DNA from 2 places in the Lysinibacillus sp. OL1 genome. Region 2 is predicted to be linked to the other one. Evidence: predicted binding sites of a transcription regulator. Region 2 holds the regulator's gene; the other holds the start of a gene.

Region 1 (10,652 bases), on a different contig from region 2:
TATAACGTCATATGCTTGTCTCCTTAAGCTTTATTCTAATATTCGCTTCATAATGTTCTTCATTTAGTCTCACTACTTCAAGTTCTTTTTTATTGTCATTCAATTTTAATGCTAAACTTTGAATGCCAAAGAATTCTGTGAAGGTATGGCTTCCAATGATAAGATTTATTCCTTTAAATTGAGCATATTGAATTGTATATAAATTACATTCACCTGTAATATATACATCACATTTATTTTCAACCGCTTCCTTCAGGCAAGCTGTTGTGCCTCCATTTCCACAGACTAAGCCTACTCGATTCACCATTTTGTTATTGAACTGCCAAAATCTAACGGGTTCTTCAAGTAAAAATTCAAGTTTTGTTACGAAATCTTTAAATTCAATTTCTTTCTCATATTGAGCGATTCTACCGAAGAACAGTCCTTCCCATTCATGGGTTCTTTTAATAATCTCTAAATTCAATTTTTTTAATAAGCTATCATTTGTGCCAAAGTTACAGTCATCAAGTGGTAAGTGATTATAGTAATGGCTTATACCGTTCGCTGCTAGTTTTTCAGTACATGCCTCTTTTAATCCATAGATTTCATCCCATGCATCATGGTGTGTTAACATCATGTCCACTCCATGAATTCTTGCTTCCTCTATCGTTTCAAGCGTTAGGTTAACACAGTATCCTATTTTCTTCACTTCTTTATTTGCCTTGTATGTAACCCCAGATTCATTAGCATAGATTTCCTGATTTGTTACATTAAAAAGTTCATCAATTCTTTCAACTATTTGTGAAACATCCATACTTCCATCCCCCTTCTCATTTCAATACTTCTTATCTAAATTAATAAGTAAATATTCCCATTTACACAAAAATACCCCTTTAGATTATCTTAATCTAAAGGGGTAAAAAGTTACAACTGTTATTAAATTTAATTTATAGACCGCATTTCAACTGTGCGCCACAGTTTGTACATGTATTACAGCCGCCCATTTCTTCGACTGTGCCTTTACGGCATACTGGGCATGTATTCCCAACGTCTGAGCCAATAACAGTTGTTGACTCTAACGCTTGAATCGTATCTACTAATACGACTGGACGTTTTGTATGTTCTTCAACCAATTCCTCTTCAAATGAAAGTTGATCCATATCATTTTCTTCTGCTTTTAGTGTAAGTACTTGTGAATCACGGCTACCGTCAACATAGACCGTACCACCCTTAGCGCCACCTTTATATAGTCGCTCGTACACTTTTTCAACTTGCTGTACTGTATAGCCTTTTGGTGCGTTTACAGTTTTAGAAATAGAGGAATCGATCCATTTTTGAATAATGCATTGCACATCCGCATGCGCTTCTGGTTTTAGCTCCATTGCTGTAACGAACCATTCTGGAAGCTCTTGCTCATTTACTTCTGGATGACGGTTCAAATATTCTTGGACAATTTCAGCTTTTACTTCAATGAATTTACCTAGACGACCAGAACGATAGTACGTGAAGGAGAAGTATGGCTCAAGACCTGTTGCTACCCCTACCATTGTTCCTGTGGACCCTGTTGGTGCAACCGTTAATAAATGTGAGTTACGGATACCAGTCGCTAAAATTTGCTCTTTGATATGAGCAGGCATTTTTTGCATAAAGCCTGTCTCTGTAAAGGCTTTACGTAAACGTGCTGTTTCTTCGTCTGTAGCACCTACTAAGAACGGGAAGCTACCACGCTCTTTCGCAAGCTCTGTAGACGCCTCATACGCAGTTTCAGCGATTGTTTTAAAGATATCATCGACTAACGCATTCCCTGCTTCTGAACCGTATTCTTTTTCACAGTAAATCAGCAAATCGGCTAAGCCCATAACGCCTAATCCAACACGACGTTCACCAAGAGCTTGTACACGGTTTTCTTCTAAGAAGTAAGGTGTCGCATCAATCACATTATCCTGCATACGAACACCAACACGAACTGTTTCACGTAGTGCTTCGTAATCAACTGATTGATTTTCTTTATTCGCAAACTGTGCTAAATTCACAGCAGCTAAGTTACACACAGAATATGGTGCAAGTGGTTGCTCGCCACATGGGTTCGTCGCTACAACACTTTGACCGTATGCCTTTGCATTTGTCATGTCATTGGCGTTGTCAATGAAGAAAATACCTGGCTCTGCTGAGTATGTTGCACATACATTAATTAAATTCCATAACTCTTTTGCTTTAATTGTACGGTATGTGCGGACTTTATAGCCCATTTTCTCCCATTCACGAACATCACCAACTTCATGCCATTTCGTGTTGTAAACGCTCATTTCTTCCTTTGTATATTCTTCAACAGCTGGGAAACGAAGCTCGAAGTCAGCATCTTTTTCAACTGCTTCCATAAATTCTTTTGTTAATGTCACAGAAATGTTGGCACCTGTTAAAAACTCTGGGTTATGAACAGTGTACGTGCCACCATCACGTAATTTATTTTCAGCCTCACGAATGATCGCTGTATCAAATCCACCTAAGCCTTCAATGTTTTTATAATTCACGATGCCTTGATACATCGCTTCTTCTTGCATAGAAAGTGGCTTGAAGTTTAATTTTTCTTTGGCTAGACGGATGATTGTTTCATCCGTTGTATTTTCGATCAGGTAACGCAGAATACGTGGATTTTGCATTTTGGAAATAATAAACTCCACAATATCTGGATGCCAATCTGCTAGCATAATCATTTGTGCGCCACGACGTGATCCACCTTGCTCCACAAGATGTGTCAATTTAGCAATGTCATCTAACCAGGATACAGAACCAGATGATTTACCGTTTACACCACGAGCTAATGTGTTACGTGGGCGTAATGTTGAACCATTTGTTCCAACACCTCCACCGCGGCTCATAATCTCCATAACTTGCTTACGGTGATCACTGATACCTTCACGAGAGTCAGCGACAAATGGCATCACGTAACAGTTAAAGAAGGTTACATCAGTTTCAGATCCAGCTCCATAAATCACTCGTCCAGCTGGAATGAATTTCAAGGATACTAATTGCTCATAAAATTTTTCAAACCATTCTTGGCGTTTTTCTGGTGTTTTTTCAACAGCGGCAAGGCCCGTTGCATTTCGTTTTGCAATTTGTTCATAATATATCTCAAGAGGCTTTTCTAGCACGTCAATTGAACGCGTAATCACACCCGTTTCTTGCTCTTGCGGATCGTCTAATGCGCTACGATAATCTTCTTCAATCAAAATCTCTGCTGTTTTTGTAGAAATATCCAATTTTTGAATTGTCCCTAAACCACGTGCAGGAAATTTCGGATCAGCTTTTACCGTTAATACAACAAAGTCGCCGGCTTTCAATGTTTTCTTTTCTGTGTCTTTAAACGAATAGCGATCGATCATGACAAGTCTCGATACACCTTTGTGTGTAATATGCATATCAGATGTTACGGGATGTACCTGCGGGAATTGTTCAATATCTTTGTTTAACTGTTCAAATTGATTGTTTACTTCGGGTTGATGATTTGTGAGTACCATCGTTTTGCCTCCCTTATTTTCTTCATTACAAAATAAATACACAATATCTCGTGTTGTTAAACACTACATATTGTGTATATGTCTTTAAAAAAGATACTATATATAGTTTTTTAATTCAACTCTTGCTTTTTTTAATAGATTCAGAACTACTTGTTATGACTAGGATTGAACGTTAAAAAATATTTTTTTCATACCATTTTTTACTTTTTAAAGTTCCACTCATCTGAAGCATATTTTTTTTCTTCTAAAGCTTGGACATATTCTAATTGCTCCTCAGAAAGTGTAAATGGTTTTAATTCAATTTGCAACGATTTTGCAAAACCATCTCTAAAAGCTGTCACACATTGTTCAACTGTCACTGGCTCTTTTACAAGACTGTTGATGGCAACAGCCTTTTCTGGTAGCTTTCTACGCATACGATTCTTCGCTTCTTCACTGGAGAAATTAAATACGGATAATAATTTCTCTTGATCCAAATCTAATAAAATGGCGCCATGCTGTAAAATGACACCCTTTTGACGTGTTTGAGCACTTCCAGCTATTTTTTTCCCTTCTACGACAAGTTCATACCAACTTGGTGCATCAAAGCAAACAGCACTTTTTGGACTCTTCAGGTCCGCTCTTTTCTCCTCTGTATCAGGTACACTAAAATAGGCATCCATACCCAGGTTATGGAAACCTTGCAAAATTCCCTCACTTAACACACGATATGCCTCTGTCACAGATTCTGGCATATTCGGATAGCTTTCCGTCACAATGACACTATAAGTTAGCTCATGTTCATGTAGGACAGCTCGTCCACCAGTTGGTCGACGTACAAAACCTAAGCCTTGTTCACGCACAGCATCTAAATTAATATCTCTTTTAGCTTGTTGAAAATAACCAATGGATAATGTCGCAGGCTCCCACTCGTAGAAACGAATTACTGGTGGAATTAACCCCTCACTATGCCAATCAAGTAAGGCTTCATCTAGTGCCATATTAAAAGAAGGACTACATTTCCCTGAATTTAAAAAATACCAAGTTGTCATATGCTCATCTCCTACAAATATAAAATGATCCATCAGGCCCCACCTGTGGGTCAACTTTAACGAATAGTATACTACAGTTCAAATTGCGAACGATTGCTTGTGTAACGAAAAAAGCGATTTCGCTACAACCTAGTTAATTTTATCAAACTCATTGGACTATCGCTAGCGCATCTTTTATAATAATAGAGAAGATAGAAAGGGGTAAGAAAATCTTGGACATACTTATCACAATCGGTGTCGTTTTAGTAGTCACAATTGCATATATCGGAATTAATGCACTACGACTCAAAAAAGCCGTAACCAACCTAACACAAGAGCAATTCATAGAAGGCTATCGTAAAGCCCAGCTGATCGATGTTCGTGAGCAAAAAGAATTTGATGCTGGTCACATTCTTGGTGCACGAAATGTTCCTTCGACAACACTACGTCAACGTTATAAAGAAATTCGCCCAGATTTACCAGTATATCTATACTGTCAAAATACAGGCCGTAGCTCACGTGCTGCACTATTTCTTAAAAAACGTGGGTACAACCAAATTTACCAACTTCAAGGTGGTTTCAAAACTTGGACAGGTAAAATAAAAGCAAAAAAATATTAATGCTCTCATCAGAAAAAGTCGTCTCAAAGTACTATGAGACGACTTCTTTTTTAAAAAATTCAGAGTTTCTACTATATTATATCTATTTCAAATGATGCTGTACGAGCTTCATGTCATTAAATTAAAAAAGTAAAGCAACAAAACGCATTATAATCCCCTTTTTGATACAAAGTCTACTTTGAACGAGTTCGCTACTTGAGTCGGGTCCTCATAAAAATGAGCGCTTCGTCCACTTTTTTGAGCGTCCTTTTCATTTGTTTGAGCACTTCCACACTCTTTTGGAGCGGTTTTCACTTATGTTTGAGCACTTCGACAGCTATGTTGAGCAATCTTCCAATAATCCATCTCATATTAAAAACCCCTTCACGAAACACTTTGTATGACCAAAAATACTATTTTTCGTTAGAGATATGCCTGTTACGAACCCCATTCTTCTATTTTTCTGAAAATAGTCAAAATTTATTGTTGAATAATTTTAGAAGCACTGTTAGGATGTATAATATCTTACAATAATAATTGATTATCAAGTTAATAAGCTATGAATGCTATGGATCAAACTATAGCAGGAGCAGTTCTGGAGAGAGCGCACATTGCGTCGCCGAAGGGTTCACTATCTCAGGCAAAAGGACAGAGGAGTAATACAGCTTTTATAAGCGATGCTACATAAAATATTTAACCTATTTCATGTAGACATCTGTGAGTAAATGATATTTGTTATTCTGACGTTTTTCCGAGACTAGTGTCACAACTAGTCTCTTTTTATTTTTCCAGTCATAGTTTTTTATGCATCTTTGAGGGGGATTAACGTGGAACAGCAACAATTAAAACGAGATTTAAAAAATCGCCATGTGCAGCTTATTGCCATTGGCGGAACAATTGGGACTGGTTTATTTTTAGGCTCTGGAAAAGCCATTGCCTTAGCAGGGCCTTCGATCATCCTAGCCTACTTAATTGTGGGGACAGCGCTATTTTTTGTGATGCGTGCCTTAGGTGAATTGTTACTATCCAACGCAGGCTACACTTCATTTACGGATTTTGCATCCGAGTACATAGGGCCTTGGGCAGGTTATGTAACAGGTTGGACATACTGGTTCTGTTGGATTATGACCGCAATGGCAGACATTATTGCGGTGGGGGTTTATACACAATATTGGTTTGATCTCCCACAATGGGTGCCAGCCATTGGTTGCCTTGTATTGTTATTACTACTAAATCTATTAACCGTTAAGCTTTTTGGTGAGCTAGAATTTTGGTTCGCTATTATTAAAGTTATTACGATTGTCGCACTTATTATTATTGGTCTTATTATGTTAGTAACTGGCTTTCAAACTAGCTCAGGGACCGTATCAGTTGAAAATCTGTGGGCACATGGAGGCATGTTCCCAAATGGTATATACGGCTTTTTAATGGCCTTCCAAATGGTAGTCTTTGCATTTGTTGGAGTGGAATTAGTGGGGGTTTCAGCAGCTGAAACCGCAGATCCTCAAAAAAATATTCCTTCTGCCATTAATAAAATTCCATTTCGCATTTTGCTTTTCTATGTAGGGGCATTATTTGTCATTTTATGTATTAACCCATGGTATGAAATGTCTGCTTCAAGCAGTCCCTTTGTCCAAGTGTTTACATTAGCAGGTATCCCGATTGCTGCTGGTATTATAAATTTTGTTGTGCTTACTTCAGCGGCTTCAGCAGGTAACAGTGGGTTATTCTCCACAAGTCGGATGCTCTATAATCTTGGTAACAATAAACAGGCGTCTGCAGCATTCGCAAAACTCAACAGAAACAGTGTGCCAAGTAATGCTCTCGTTATTTCTGCTATTGTTGTATCAGTTGGTGCTCTGTTAAGTAAGTTGATGCCAGAGAATGCCTTTAGTGTTGTGACGACAATCAGTGCAATTTGTTTTATATGGGTGTGGAGCATTATCATCATTTCTCACATCATCTACAAACGAAAAAAACGTGCTTTACATGAAGCTTCCATCTTCAAAGCACCACTGACTCCTTTTATCAACTACGTCGTGCTTGCGTTTTTCGCCTTTTTATTAATGGTGATGTTTATTTCTGAGGCTACGCGTACAGCACTGCTGTTAACACCAATTTGGTTTATCGCTTTATTTATTATTTATAAAATGAAAAAAAGATGACTTCAGACTAAGCGCTGAAATCATCTTCACTTATTAAAAAATAGTCATATCCCATTCTGTTGCTAGCTGTTTCAGCAACTGTACACCTGCCACACTGTTTCCTATTGGATCAATCGCTGGTCCGTAAATTCCGATACCACAGCCAGTAGGAAACGGCGAGTGCAGGCCTGCATGTCCTGGAACAGCCGCAAGAATCGCACCTGATACACCACTTTTGGCAGGGAGGCCAATAAATGCCGCAAACTTCCCTGAGGCATTGTACATACCACACGTTACCATTAAAGCCTTCGCTAATTTTGCCACTTGTTTTGGGAATAGCTGTTTCTTTAACAGTGGGTGATAGCCATCATTCGCAATAACTAGGCCAATCATGGCTAAATCTGATACATTGACTTCAATTGCACATTGCTTCAAATAAACCTCAAGTGCCGCCTCTACTGGACAATCTAAAAACCCTGAATCCATTAAGTAATAGGCCAATGCTCGATTACGATTAGCCGTTTGCCACTCTGACTGGAATACTTCTTCATTGATACTCAATTGCTTGCCGATGATTTGTTCTAAAAATTGTAGAATCTTTGTGACCTTCTCTTGCGGAGAATGACCAGCCAACATGGAGGATACCGTAATAGCCCCAGCATTAATCATCGGGTTAAAGGGTTTACCTGGCTGATGACTTTCTAAGCGAATAATTGAGTTAAAGGTATCTCCTGTTGGTTCAACATCTACTCTTTCTAAAACATATGGTAAGCCTCGATCCATACAGGCTAAAATAAAGGTAATAACCTTGGAAACGCTTTGAAGGGTAAATAGTTCTTCGGTATCTCCCGCTTTGATTTCGTGGCCTTCAGTCCCCACAATCGCCACAGCTAATTGATTAGGATCTTTTTTGGCTAAAGCAGGGATATAATTAGCACATTGCCCTTCTTTGGTAGCTACACGATACTGTGATACCCACTGTGCTAGAAGATGATGCTGATGATTGGGTTGTGTTGACATGTCGCGTTCTCCTTTCAAAATGAGGCAAAAACAGAGCCTTCATAGTTCTCCTATGAAGACTCTATCCTGTTAGCGCTTAGGTGGCTGTGTTCCCTCTGGAATTAAAGATTGATATGTTTCACCATCTAGACGTTCTTGCCATTCCTTTTTCGCTTTTTCAATGTATAGAGGATTATCCAGCAACGCTAAGGCTGTACAAGCCATAATTTTAGCAGCCTGTAGCATTCCTTTATGCGCTATTGGGGTCACTCCCTGAGACACTACCTGCCATGTATGTAATGGTGTCCCTAATGCCATGCATACAGTTGTACACTGTACGGTTGGTACGTTCCAGCTAACATCGCCAACATCTGTAGAGCCACCCATAATAAATTCAGGTAGCATGCCTGGAACATGATCAGCAATCACTTTGCCTTGTAATTGCTTGGCATCTTCTCTGCGTAAGCCCACTAATGAAGCTGCTTGTACTTTTGGTGTAAACGTATTGAAAATTGCCTGCGCATACTGTTCATCCTCTATTGTATAGTCTGGCATACCAATTTCAAGTATTTGTTGATACATCACATCATAAAGTGTTTTATTTGTAATAAGATTTGATGCAGCACCTTCAAACTCAATGTCCACTGACGTCCCTGTCATCATTGTGGCACCCTTTGCAATGTTCTCAACGCGCTGATAAATTTCCTGCACTTGCTGCTTTTTAGGTGCCCTAACTAGATACGTTACCTCTGCATATGGTTGAACGACATTTGGCGAAGTTCCGCCAGAATTAGTAATGGCATAATGCACACGTGCTTCTGGAATGATGTGTTCTCGTAAGTAGTTTACCCCAACATTCATAAGCTCAACAGCATCTAAAGCACTTCGTCCAAGATGTGGTGCAGCTGCGGCATGAGCACTTTTGCCCGTAAACTTAAACGTTGCGGCATAGTTTGCTAGAGAACTACACGTCATCACAGTCGAAAACGTACCTGGATGCCAAGAGATCGCGATATCAACATCATCAAAAAGGCCAGCCTTTGCCATATAAGCTTTACCAGATCCATTCTCCTCTGCAGGGCAACCGTAAAAACGGATTGTTGCTGACTGATGATTTTGCTCTAAATAATCCTTTACAGCAACAGCAGCTGCGAATGCGCCAGTACCTAATAAATTATGACCACAGCCATGTCCGCTTCCACCATCAACAAGAGGCTCATGTTGTGTCGCCCCACCTTTTTGACTCAAGCCTGGAAGCGCATCATATTCACCTAAAAAGGCAATGACAGGCTGACCAGAACCATACGTTCCAACAAGCGCTGTTTCAAGAGCAGCAACACCGACTTCTGTTTGAAAACCCTCTTTTTCTAGTGCCTGTTTCATATATTCCATCGATTTCTTTTCTTGAAAATGAAGCTCGGGCACAGCCCAAATCGCATCGCTTAATGCTACTGTAGCTTGCTGTTTTGCTTCAATTAATGTTGAAATTTTTTCATGATAACTCATATTTGTCCCTCCAAATTCATTATGCTTTTAATAATGTTCCTTTTTGGTCGTTTAATGTGACAAGCGATACAATACAGATAAGCGCAAAGCCAATTAACATCCAAAAGGCTGCATCAAAGGAGCCATTAAAGGCATCAACCATAAATCCAATTGCCATCGGTGTAACAAACCCTGCTAATTGTCCCCCTGTATTGGCAATCCCCATTGCAGAACCTGTGATAGAGGAAGGTAATTTCTTGAGCACAATAACAGGTAGTAATGTAATGACAAACGCAATAAAGATCGAAACGACTGTTTGGTAACCAATAAATAACGTCACTGTTTTGGCAGTAAACATTAAATACAATAAAAGACCAATGACTGCGCAGGAAATAGAGCCTAACACTTTCTCCATACCTTTTGGTAGCTTATCAATGATATAGCCACTACCATATACACCAATTATCGTTGTAATAGCTGGTATTGTTTGCGCCCAACCAATGGACATTAAATCCAAGCCTCGATTTTTTTGAAGATATGTTGGAATCCAAGAAACTAATCCCCAGTTCACTGCATAAATACAAAAATAAGCAATGATTAAATTCCACATTAGGGGTGTTTTCAATAACTCTTTAAAATTCACTTTGTTCGTAGTATTTTCTGTTCCAGCAGTAGCTGCCTCATCTTGCGGGAGTTGAATGTATTTCCAATATAAAAAGGCAATTATGGCCCCAATTGCTCCAATGATGATAAACATCATGCGCCAGCCAATCGTTCCTAATAGATAAGCAGCTAGCAAAGGGACGATGAGTGAAACAATGCCACCAGAAGTAAGCATGATGGACATCGCTCTACCTCTTTCCTCTTTTGGGAAAATCGTAGCAATAATTTTAGAGCTTGATGGCTGAAAACCACCCT
Region 2 (10,652 bases):
TACACCCCCAGCTGCCCCTCCTGCTATGGCTAGTGTAAATAATGTACGCTCTGCTATACGCCATTCATGATTCTTTGCTCGTGATTTATCCATCCCCATTAAAATGAGCAATACAATTGATACAATGCTCATATAAGCTAATAATGCTTGTCCCATCTCTTACTCCTTTAAAACCGTGATACTATTAATCTAACACAAAAAAGACTGATGGAAAAACCCATCAGTCTTTTTATTGCACTTATGATATTTCACACCTGTCGCTAAGCTTTCGGTGCAGAAATAATAGTGAATGTTGTCAGCTATTATTTAGCTACTGCTTTTTTAGCAGCGTCTGCTAATTGAGTGAATGCTGTAGCATCAGTTACTGCAAGGTCAGCTAACATTTTACGGTTAACTTCAATACCTGCAACTTTTAAACCGTGCATTAAACGGCTATAAGAAAGACCGTTCATACGAGCAGCTGCGTTGATACGAGTGATCCATAATTTACGGAAATCACGTTTTTTCTGACGACGGTCACGGTATGCATATTGACCTGATTTCATTACTGCTTGGTTAGCAACTTTGTATAATGTATGTTTTGAACCATAGTAACCTTTAGCTAATTTCAATACTTTTTTACGACGTTTGCGCGTCACTGTTCCGCCTTTTACGCGTGGCATATGAATTACCTCCTGCTTTTCATTTAAAAATGAATGTTAGTATTTTTTTGTAGTCAATTATTTCATGTAAACAAGTAAAGATTTGATGCGTTTGAAGTCACCAGATGATACGATGTTTGCTTTACGTAGGTGACGTTTTTGTTTCGTAGATTTGTTTGCGAATAAGTGGCTTCCATAAGCACGGTCGTATTTTAATTTACCTGAACCCGTTTTTTTGAAACGTTTCGCAGCTCCACGGTGAGTTTTCATTTTTGGCATGTCGAATTCCTCCTAAACTGTTCGTCTAATATTATTTCTCGTTCTTTGGTTGAAGAACTAAGAACATGCTTCGGCCTTCCATCTTCGGTTTTTGTTCTACCGTTGATACTTCAGCACAAGCTTCAGCAAAACGATCTAACACACGTTGACCAATCTCTTTGTGTGTGATCGCACGACCTTTGAAACGTAGGCTACATTTTACTTTATCGCCTTTTTCAAGGAATTTAATCGCATTACGTAACTTCGTTTGGAAATCATGCTCATCGATTGTTGGGCTCAAACGAACCTCTTTCATTACGATGACCTTTTGATTCTTACGAATTTCACGGTCTTTCTTTTGCTGTTCAAACTTAAATTTACCATAGTCCATGATACGAGCGACTGGCGGCTTGGCTTGAGGGGCCACAAGGACAAGATCCAAGTTTACACGAGCGGCGATTTCTAGCGCTTCATTACGTGTCTTTACACCAAGCTGGTCACCATTGTGATCGATTAATCGAAGTTCACGTGCGCGAATGCCTTCGTTTACATACATGTCTTTGCTAATAGTAATCCACCTCCAAGTAGTTGTCGCGAATACATGGTTTGGGCAAAGCCTTGCCCGGTTGAACGGTACATCCTCTCGTCATGTCCATAAAAAAAGGACGGACATTTTTGAAGATGTCCGCCCGCTATATGTGCATGCGCAAGTCTACGCAAAACAATTCAACGTGTCATACCTGTTCACAGCCTTTAAAGCGTTGTATCAGGTGAGAAGCGGGCAGCCTCTACTTCAACCACAAACTTTGTATTCATTAACCTTAATTATATTAGCATGTATATGATAAGCTGTCAAATATTTATTTTCTTATCAGTGCTAACATAACCAAAATGAAGCTCTTCTATACAAATGCAAGATTTATTTTATACAGAAACCCTCACTTTGGCAAGCAAGGGTCTCTAGTTAAAGCTTATTTTGTAATTTCTGCTTTAATAGCTGCTAGGAAATCCTCAAAGCTAATTGTTTCGGAATCTTTCGAGCCATAACGTCGAACATTCACGCCATTTGCCTCAACCTCTTTATCCCCGATAACAAGCATATAAGGAATCTTTTTCATTTGTGCCTCACGGATTTTATAGCCTAACTTCTCTTCACGATCATCCATTTCCACACGTAAACCAGCTGCTGTCAGTTGCTCTTCAATTTGCTTTGCATAGTCGAAGTGAGCTTCATTCGATACTGGAATAACTTCAACTTGTACTGGTGCTAACCAAGTTGGGAATGCTCCTTTGTATTCTTCAATTAAGAAGGCAACAAAACGTTCCATTGTTGATACAACACCACGGTGGATAACAACTGGACGATGAGGCTTACCATCTTCCCCAACATAAGTTAGGTCGAAGCGCTCTGGTAATAAGAAGTCTAATTGAACTGTAGATAAAGTCTCTTCTTTACCAATCGCTGTTTTTACCTGAACGTCAAGTTTAGGACCATAGAATGCAGCCTCACCTTCCGCTTCAAAGTAGTCTAAGCCAAGTTCATCCATTGCTTCTTTTAGCATGCTTTGTGCTTTTTCCCACATTGCATCATCATCGAAGTATTTCTCAGTATCTGCTGGGTCGCGATAAGATAAACGGAATGAGTAATCATTAAGATCGAAATCTTTATAAACCTCTAAAATTAACTGTACTACTTTTTGGAATTCCGCTTTAATTTGATCTGGGCGAACAAAAATATGGGCATCATTTAATGTCATCCCACGAACACGTTGTAAGCCTGAAACCGCCCCTGACATTTCGTAACGGTGCATTGTGCCAAGCTCTGCAATACGCAATGGTAGATTACGATATGAATGCATGCTGTTTTTGTACACCATCATATGGTGAGGACAGTTCATTGGACGCATAATTAATGTTTCATTATCCATTTCCATTGGTGGGAAAATTGAATCTTGATAATGATCCCAGTGACCAGAAGTTTGATAAAGCTCTTTAGAACCTAATACGGGTGTATAAACGTGCTTATAGCCAAGTGATAATTCTTTATCGACAATATAACGTTCAATAACACGACGAATTGTTGCACCATTTGGTAACCAAAGTGGTAAACCTTGGCCAACCTTTTGGGAAGTTGTAAACAGTTCTAATTCTTTTCCGATTTTACGGTGATCACGTTCTTTTGCTTCTTCTAGCATTTGAAGGTGGTGTTTTAATTCCTCTTTTTTGAAGAACGCTGTACCATAAATACGTTGTAACATTTTGTTATCAGAGTTCCCTCTCCAGTAAGCACCCGCTAATGATAAAAGCTTGAATTCACGAAGTTTACCCGTAGATGGTACGTGGATACCACGGCAAAGATCAAAAAACTCGCCTTGATAATAAATAGATACTTGCTCATCTGCAGGAATGGCTTCAAGTAATTCTAATTTATACTCATCGCCAATTTCTTCATAAAGGGCTTGTGCTTCAGCACGGCTTACATTTTTGCGTTCCACCTCAAGGTTTTCAGCAATAATTTTCTTCATTTCTTTTTCAATGGCTGGTAGATCTTCAGCAGTGATTGGTGTTGGTGAGTCGATATCATAGTAGAAACCACCTTCAATTACTGGACCAATACCAAGCTTTACATCTGGGAATAGACGTTTAATAGCTTGCGCTGTTAAATGGGCAGTTGAGTGACGTAAAATTTCAAGTGCTGCCTCATCATCTTGTGTAATGATTGCAATAGTTGCATCCTCTTCAATTGGTGTTTTTAAATCCACTAACACACCATTAATTTTACCTGCATACGCTTTTTTACGTAAGCCAGGGCTAATAGATAATGCTACGTCATCCGTTGATGTGCCTTTTGCAAATTCCTTTACAGCGCCATCTGGGAAAGTTAATTTAATCATTTCTGACATAATCTTTGCACTCCTTTGTTTTTGATAAATACATCATGCTTGATGATTGGCTGGAGCAATATTTGTGTGACTCTACGGCTTGGTTTGAGCGGAGTCATTGCTTTTTTAAGCATTTCTCAGTGCAATCGGAGCGGCATCTTCATGCTTCTGAGTATTTTCTTACTCTCTATGAGCAAGTTAACCACTTTCGCGAGCGACTTATCTCCCTATATGAGCGGAGCCACCACTATTTCAATGAAATCTGAGAAAAATAAAAAAAGCTCCGTCCCTCACAAAAGGGACGAAGCGTATGCTCGTGGTTCCACCCTTCTTCCTTCCGACTTACATAAAGTCAGACGAAGCTCAAGGCTAGCTAACGGGCTAGGGACCGGCGAAAGATTATCCCTTTCGCTGCTCAGTAGGTAGTAAATAATGTGCCCATACTAGGAAGTTTTCAGCCGATGACTTCCCTCTCTAAAAGCTGATACACAAAATTCATGTCCTCATCAATGCATATTGATATTAAGTATATGAGTCAGTATACGCTCGATTGTCGAAAAATGCAACTATCAATGTTACATCCGACGATTTTTGCCTCGCATTTCGATCGGCACGGTTAGGGCTTTAATTCGCTCCATAATACGTCCCGCTTTGACAACCTCAATATCACCTTTTTGTGACTGAGCTAAGTGATGCTCTAATTCTTCATAGTTAAAATTAGACGTAATAAAAGTTGGCAATTGCTCTGCCATCCGATAATGGAAAATAGTCCCCAATATTTCATCACGTGTCCAGGCAGTCATTGTCTCCGCGCCTAAATCATCTAGCATTAAGACAGGAGCCTTTTTAATATAATCAATTTTCTCATTCAATGTATTATCGCCAATGGCATTTTTCATTTCTCGTAAAAACTCTGGAACGAAAACTACCACAGATTTAACTTTAATTCTAGCTAATTGATTGGCCAAAGCACCAAGTACAAAGGACTTCCCTACACCAAACTCACCGTATAAATAAAAGCCCTTTGTCGGTAGTTTTCCTGTTTCTATTATACTATCTACAAAATCTGTTGCTTTATTGGCAATATCGATTCGTGAATGGTCATCTATAAATAAATCACTTATTGTAGCTTGCAATACATCCTTTGGCATATGCATACTAGCGATCATGTTGGCAACATCTCGGCGCTCGTCCTCACGTATCTTTTGCTCACACTGGACATAATCAATCTCTAACGACTTTCTGACAACTCTTAACTGCGGGATGAAGCCTTTTAAATAATTTGTGCAATTGTCAGTATTGTCACAGCCACAGCACACAGTAGATTGACTAATATATTCTTGAAGCTTTGGTAGGTTTCGCTCAATGTTCTCGTAGTTTAGTTCTTCTGCATGTTGAGCTATAAATTCCTCCACACGCGGATGTTCTAAAATTTCTCGTCGCATCGCTTCATATCGTGCTTGAAATGAAGGTACATTAATTGCTCGTTTTAGTGGTCCATTAATGGGTTCGATTGTCATTCACCTACCTTATTTTGTATATTCCCTAATTTTTCAAGAATTTTTTGTCTTTCTTTTTCAAAATCAGTATGATCAATCGGGGATTCTCCTGCATCGGATTTATCATTTCGTTTATAGAACCATTCAGGCACTTTTTCTTCACGTTGATATCTTGAACGTCCTTTTGTCTGTTGACTCGTTTTATTGGACGTTTGCGGCTTGTTTTTCCAAGCTGTATATTTATCATGCTCTTGACGTGCAAGTTCCATTGCTTCCTTAGCGGTCTGAACATTTTTTCGTACCCAATGATCAGCAATCGTTTCCACATATTTTTTAGGGAGCTTCATATCTGTTGTTAGCATAACGTATTCTAACAATGCATTAACCACTCCAATTGGCATGCCATGTTGAACGATTAAATTTTCTGCAAGTTGGACTGAGGTTTGTAATGGTTCTTTACCATTATTTATATCTCTTAAAACTTGGACAGGCGCCGTTGTTTCTAAATAGTGTTGAAGTTCCTGATCCTTGGTTTTTTGTCCCGCTTCTGCTACTGGTAGAGGATCGGTGACACGGGCAAGTTTTGGCGGCTCCTTGGATACGGTTAATTTATAAAAATCAGCAGCAGCCTTTCGTAAACGTTCCTGAGAAATGCCTAAATCATCATCTAAAGCAAGTATGACTACTTTTTGCATATCAAGGGCTGTTAAATGATATAAAAATGCCAACTTGGCTATAGCTTCACGCACTTCAAATGTCAACAAATTGGAAGGTACCAATTGCTCAGACAAACCGGCTTGCAATAAATCAAAATCGAATTGCTCCAAATAAAATGGATACACTTTTTGTTTATCCTTAGGACTCGTATCCACTTGTAAATCTGATGGAATATTGGCATGAACAGGCTTGTAGACATCAATAAAAGCACGAGATACATCCTTAAACGCCGTGTCCTTTACAGGTGACATAAAGCGCTGACGTAAGTTGCGATAAGCCTGCTCTCCAATTTTACTAAACAAAAACATCGACAGTAGCGGGTCTTTCATAAAGCTATCTGCATCTAATGGGCGCTGTAGCTCATATAAAAAACTACGCTCACCAGCATTTTCTTTTTTCCATGTACGCAGCAAACCAATAGCTTCTAAAGCAATACGAGCCTCAAACACTTTACCAATTGGTAGCCCTAGCACATTCATTAAATAATAATGTGTCATTTGCTGCTTTGGCATTTGCTCTGCTTCTGCCCATAATGTTAAATAGAGGCTAACTGGCTCTGATCCCGTTAATGGTTGATAAAATAATGTAACTAATTGACGCTCTTGTGTAGAAAATGCATGAGGTAGACGAATGTCGAAAGGATCGCCAGGCTGCAATTCCTTATATAAATGAATCAACGGCATTCATCCTCTCTGTTTGCTATGATTTCTTCTCCGTTTGACGTTGAATAATGTCTTTTATTTCTTCAATAAAGACATTGATATCTTTAAACTGACGGTAGACCGACGCAAAACGCACATAGGCAACCTCATCAATTTTGGCTAAGCGGTCCATGACCATTTCGCCAACATCTTCTGAGCGTACTTCCGAATTTCCAATACGACGAAGATCTTTTTCAATGGACAGAACAAGTTCCTCCAGCACATCAAGTGCCACTGGACGTTTTTCACAAGCACGAATAAGCCCACGAAGCACCTTCTCACGGCTAAACTCTTCTCGTGAACCTTCTTTTTTCACAACGACTAATGGTGTCTCTTCAATTTTTTCAAACGTTGTAAAACGGAAGCCACATGACTCACATTCACGACGTCTACGAATTTCTTTATTATCATCTACTGGCCTCGAATCCACAACACGCGTTCCGTTAAATTGGCAAGATGGACATCTCATATAATTACTCTCCTGGTTTACAACAATTTAATATATCTATTATAACAAATTTCCTACATGTAAGAAAAGTGCATTCACGTTTGTGAGCTCATGATAAATCTAAAGCACCTGAAGTACAAGAAAAGTTTCTGTAAAAAAAGAGCACATTGAAACCTTTTCGATTTCAATGTGCTCTCTATAGAAATTATTACGCGTTTACCGTTTCTAAAGCATTTGCCACTTTTTTTACAAGGTCAACAACGCGTGCAGAGTAGCCCCACTCGTTATCATACCAAGCAAGTACTTTTACTTTGCGGTTGCCTAACACCATTGTAGAAAGTCCATCAACTGTTGAAGAATAAGTTGTTGTATTGTAATCAGAAGATACTAATGGCTCAACAGAGAAATTAAGGATACCCTTCATTGGACCTTCTGTTGCCGCTTTTACAAATGCTGCATTGACTGCATCAACTGTTACATCTGTATTTAAATCTACTACAAGATCAACTAAAGATACGTTTGGTGTTGGAACACGAAGTGCCATACCATGAATTTTACCCTCTAATTCAGGTAACACTAATTTTAATGCTTTCGCTGCACCTGTAGATGTTGGGATAATGGATTGGGCGCATCCACGTGCACGACGTAAATCTTTATGCGGATTGTCTAAGTTCTTTTGGTCATTTGTATAAGCATGAACTGTTGTCATTAAACCATTCTCAATACCAAATGTGTCATTCAATACTTTTGCTACTGGCGCTAAGCAGTTTGTTGTACAAGAAGCATTTGAAATAACATCATGTTTAGCAATATCCAATTTGTCATCATTTACACCTAAAACAATTGTTACATCTTCGTTTTTACCCGGTGCTGTTAAGATTACTTTTTTCGCGCCAGCTGCTAAGTGCATAGCTGCTTTATCACGCTCATTAAATTTTCCTGTAGCTTCAATAACGATATCTACACCCATTGTAGACCAAGGTAATTTTAAAGGATCACGTTCACTAATAATTTGAACACGTTTACCATTTACAACTAAAGCATCGCCTGCTGGTTCTACCGTACCTTCAAATGTTCCGTGATTTGTGTCATACTTAATCAAATGTGCTAACGTTTCTGCAGGATAGCTTGCGTTAATTGCAACGATGTTTAAATCTTGTTGTACGATAGCCTGGCGGAAAACCATACGTCCGATACGCCCGAAACCATTAATAGCAATTGATACTGTCATTTATAATATCCTCCTGTGAGTACATACTCAGATTAATTAATTATATACTTTATGGTGATTAGTATAACACAATTTTAAAAAAGATGAACATTATATATTGAGAATATAAAAGTTCTTATTTTCTGAAAAATTATTCTTTATTATGGCGTTTCCCCATAAAAAAATGCGTAGCAAGATCGGCTTGCTACGCATCATAGAAGAACTCATTAAATAACATCCCAATAATGCAGGATTTTTTTTAATTGTTCTGCTGTACTTTCTATATTTTCGTTATTATAAATGACCGCATGTGCACCCTTTTCTTTGACAGACATCGGCAGTTGAGAGTGCATACGTGCCAATGCATCTTCTTTAGTTAAATTATTTCGTTCCATTAAACGTCGAAGCTGAACTTCTTCACTGACCGATACCACAATGATACGTTCCACAAAATGTTGAAGCTTACTCTCAAATAACAAAGGAATGTCCATCACAACATGTTCATGTCCTGCTTCTAAATAGGCATCACGCTGACGTAACATTTCTTTTCTGATTGCTGGATGCATGATATCATTTAACGTTTTGCGTTTGGCAGGCTCATGGAATATGATATCACCCAGCATAGTTCGATTTAAATTGCCGTCCTCAAGCAAGATAGCTTGTCCAAAACTTTCAGCAATCAAAGCTAATGTCTCTGTTCCAGGTTCTACGACATCTCGTGCTACGACATCTGCATCAACAATCGGTAAACCCAGTTCGCTCATCATTTTAGCTACTGTACTTTTTCCACTTGCAATACTTCCTGTAAGTCCGATAATCATTGCTAAATCCCCTTTAATGTTGACAATTTGGGCAATAGACAGAGGTGCGCCCTCCAATTGTCATTTGACTTGTTGCCGTTTCACATGTTGGACATACCTTTTTCCCATACATTTTTAATCGATTCTGCATACTCCCTGCTTCCCCATTAATATTCCGATAATCAGAAATAGTTGAACCACCCGCTTCAATGCTTTGACGTAGGACGGCAACAATCTCCTCAAATAATGCTCGCTTCCGCTTTTCACTAATGCGGCTCATTTTGCGTGCAGGGTGAATTTTCTGAGCAAACAATGCCTCTGTTGCATAAATATTGCCACAGCCCGAAATGACTTGCCCATCCATAATTACTTCTTTTACAGCTTTATTTTCATATTTCGGTAGCTTAGATTTTGTTATAAAAAATTCACATGCATGCTCATCAAATGGCTCTGGTGCCATTTTTGTCAATGGCGCATGATCTTCAATTTTTGTCAGAAAACGAAGTTCACCAAAACGGCGAATATCTGAATAAATCAAGTATCCTCCATCTGCCATTTCAAATGTTGCATGGATATGCTTTTGAAACTTCGCCTCATTAATTTCATCGGGTGAATTCACAACAAACCAAGCACCTGTCATCCCTAAGTGACTAACAAGAACATATGGAACATCATCCTTCATCAAATGAAAGAAAATATATTTTGCTCGTCGTTCAATTTTGGTAATGGTCATCTGGGACAAAGTACTTTCAAATGCATCAGGCTCTGCTTGTTTGACAATACATTGTTTACCCTCACTAAAAGAGAAATGTACTCGTTCGGAAAGCTGAACCTGTTGAATGGTACGTCCTTCAACTGTTGGCTTCAATGCCTGGACGACACCCTCTACCTCTGGTAATTCAGGCATTTGAATCCCTCCTTATTTTGCCTCGTACCAAGTTGAGCCATTGTTAAAATCTACTTTAAGCGGTACAGCAAGCTCAATAGCGTTCTCCATGACTTCTGGTACTATTTTTTCTAGCAAGGCAATCTCTTCCTTTGGTGCCTCAAAGATTAGTTCATCATGCACTTGAAGCAGCAGTTTTGCCTGCATCTTTTCTTTTTTCAATCGAGCATCCATATCAATCATTGCCTTTTTAATGATATCCGCTGCACTACCTTGAATTGGCGTATTCATCGCCGTACGCTCAGCAAAGCTTCTTAAATTAAAGTTTGAACTTGTAATATCCGGTAAATAACGGCGTCTATTTAATATCGTTGTCACATAACCATTAAATTTCGCATTTTGTACAATGTCATCCATGTACTGTTTTACACCAGGGAAACTTGCGAAATACTTTTCAATAAAATTAGCTGCTTCCTTACGCGTAATATCTAAGTTTTGGGATAGACCATAATCACTAATACCGTAGACTATTCCAAAGTTAACAGCTTTCGCTGCGCGACGCATATTACTATCTACCTCATCTTCTGACACATGAAATACATCCATAGCT

Evidence for each region. The regulator NrdR, encoded in region 2, represses ribonucleotide reductase genes. The targets are predictions, from matches to a motif close to AACACNATATATNGTGTT.
Region 1: EW028_RS22165 (vitamin B12-dependent ribonucleotide reductase) is a predicted target of NrdR. The motif match lies at 3,557-3,574, and genes of this name have one in related genera.

The regions. Positions count from the first base shown of each region.
Region 1 is NZ_SJDS01000018.1:11,661-22,312, reverse strand. It holds gene EW028_RS22175 (hypothetical protein) at 1-11, opposite strand, end outside; gene EW028_RS22170 (Nif3-like dinuclear metal center hexameric protein) at 8-793, opposite strand; gene EW028_RS22165 (vitamin B12-dependent ribonucleotide reductase) at 927-3,497, opposite strand; gene EW028_RS22160 (lipoate--protein ligase family protein) at 3,698-4,528, opposite strand; gene EW028_RS22155 (rhodanese-like domain-containing protein) at 4,741-5,127, shown strand; glycine riboswitch at 5,692-5,768, shown strand; gene EW028_RS22150 (amino acid permease) at 5,934-7,271, shown strand; gene EW028_RS22145 (glutaminase) at 7,305-8,270, opposite strand; gene EW028_RS22140 (M20 family metallopeptidase) at 8,340-9,755, opposite strand; gene EW028_RS22135 (MFS transporter) at 9,775-10,652, opposite strand, start outside.
Region 2 is NZ_SJDS01000007.1:179,766-190,417, reverse strand. It holds gene EW028_RS14320 (DUF1294 domain-containing protein) at 1-156, opposite strand, end outside; gene rplT (50S ribosomal protein L20) at 303-662, opposite strand; gene rpmI (50S ribosomal protein L35) at 720-920, opposite strand; gene infC (translation initiation factor IF-3) at 952-1,455, opposite strand; gene thrS (threonine--tRNA ligase) at 1,871-3,802, opposite strand; gene dnaI (primosomal protein DnaI) at 4,357-5,295, opposite strand; gene EW028_RS14290 (replication initiation and membrane attachment family protein) at 5,298-6,680, opposite strand; gene nrdR (transcriptional regulator NrdR) at 6,697-7,167, opposite strand; gene EW028_RS14280 (glyceraldehyde-3-phosphate dehydrogenase) at 7,355-8,377, opposite strand; gene coaE (dephospho-CoA kinase) at 8,584-9,177, opposite strand; gene mutM (bifunctional DNA-formamidopyrimidine glycosylase/DNA-(apurinic or apyrimidinic site) lyase) at 9,191-10,063, opposite strand; gene polA (DNA polymerase I) at 10,076-10,652, opposite strand, start outside.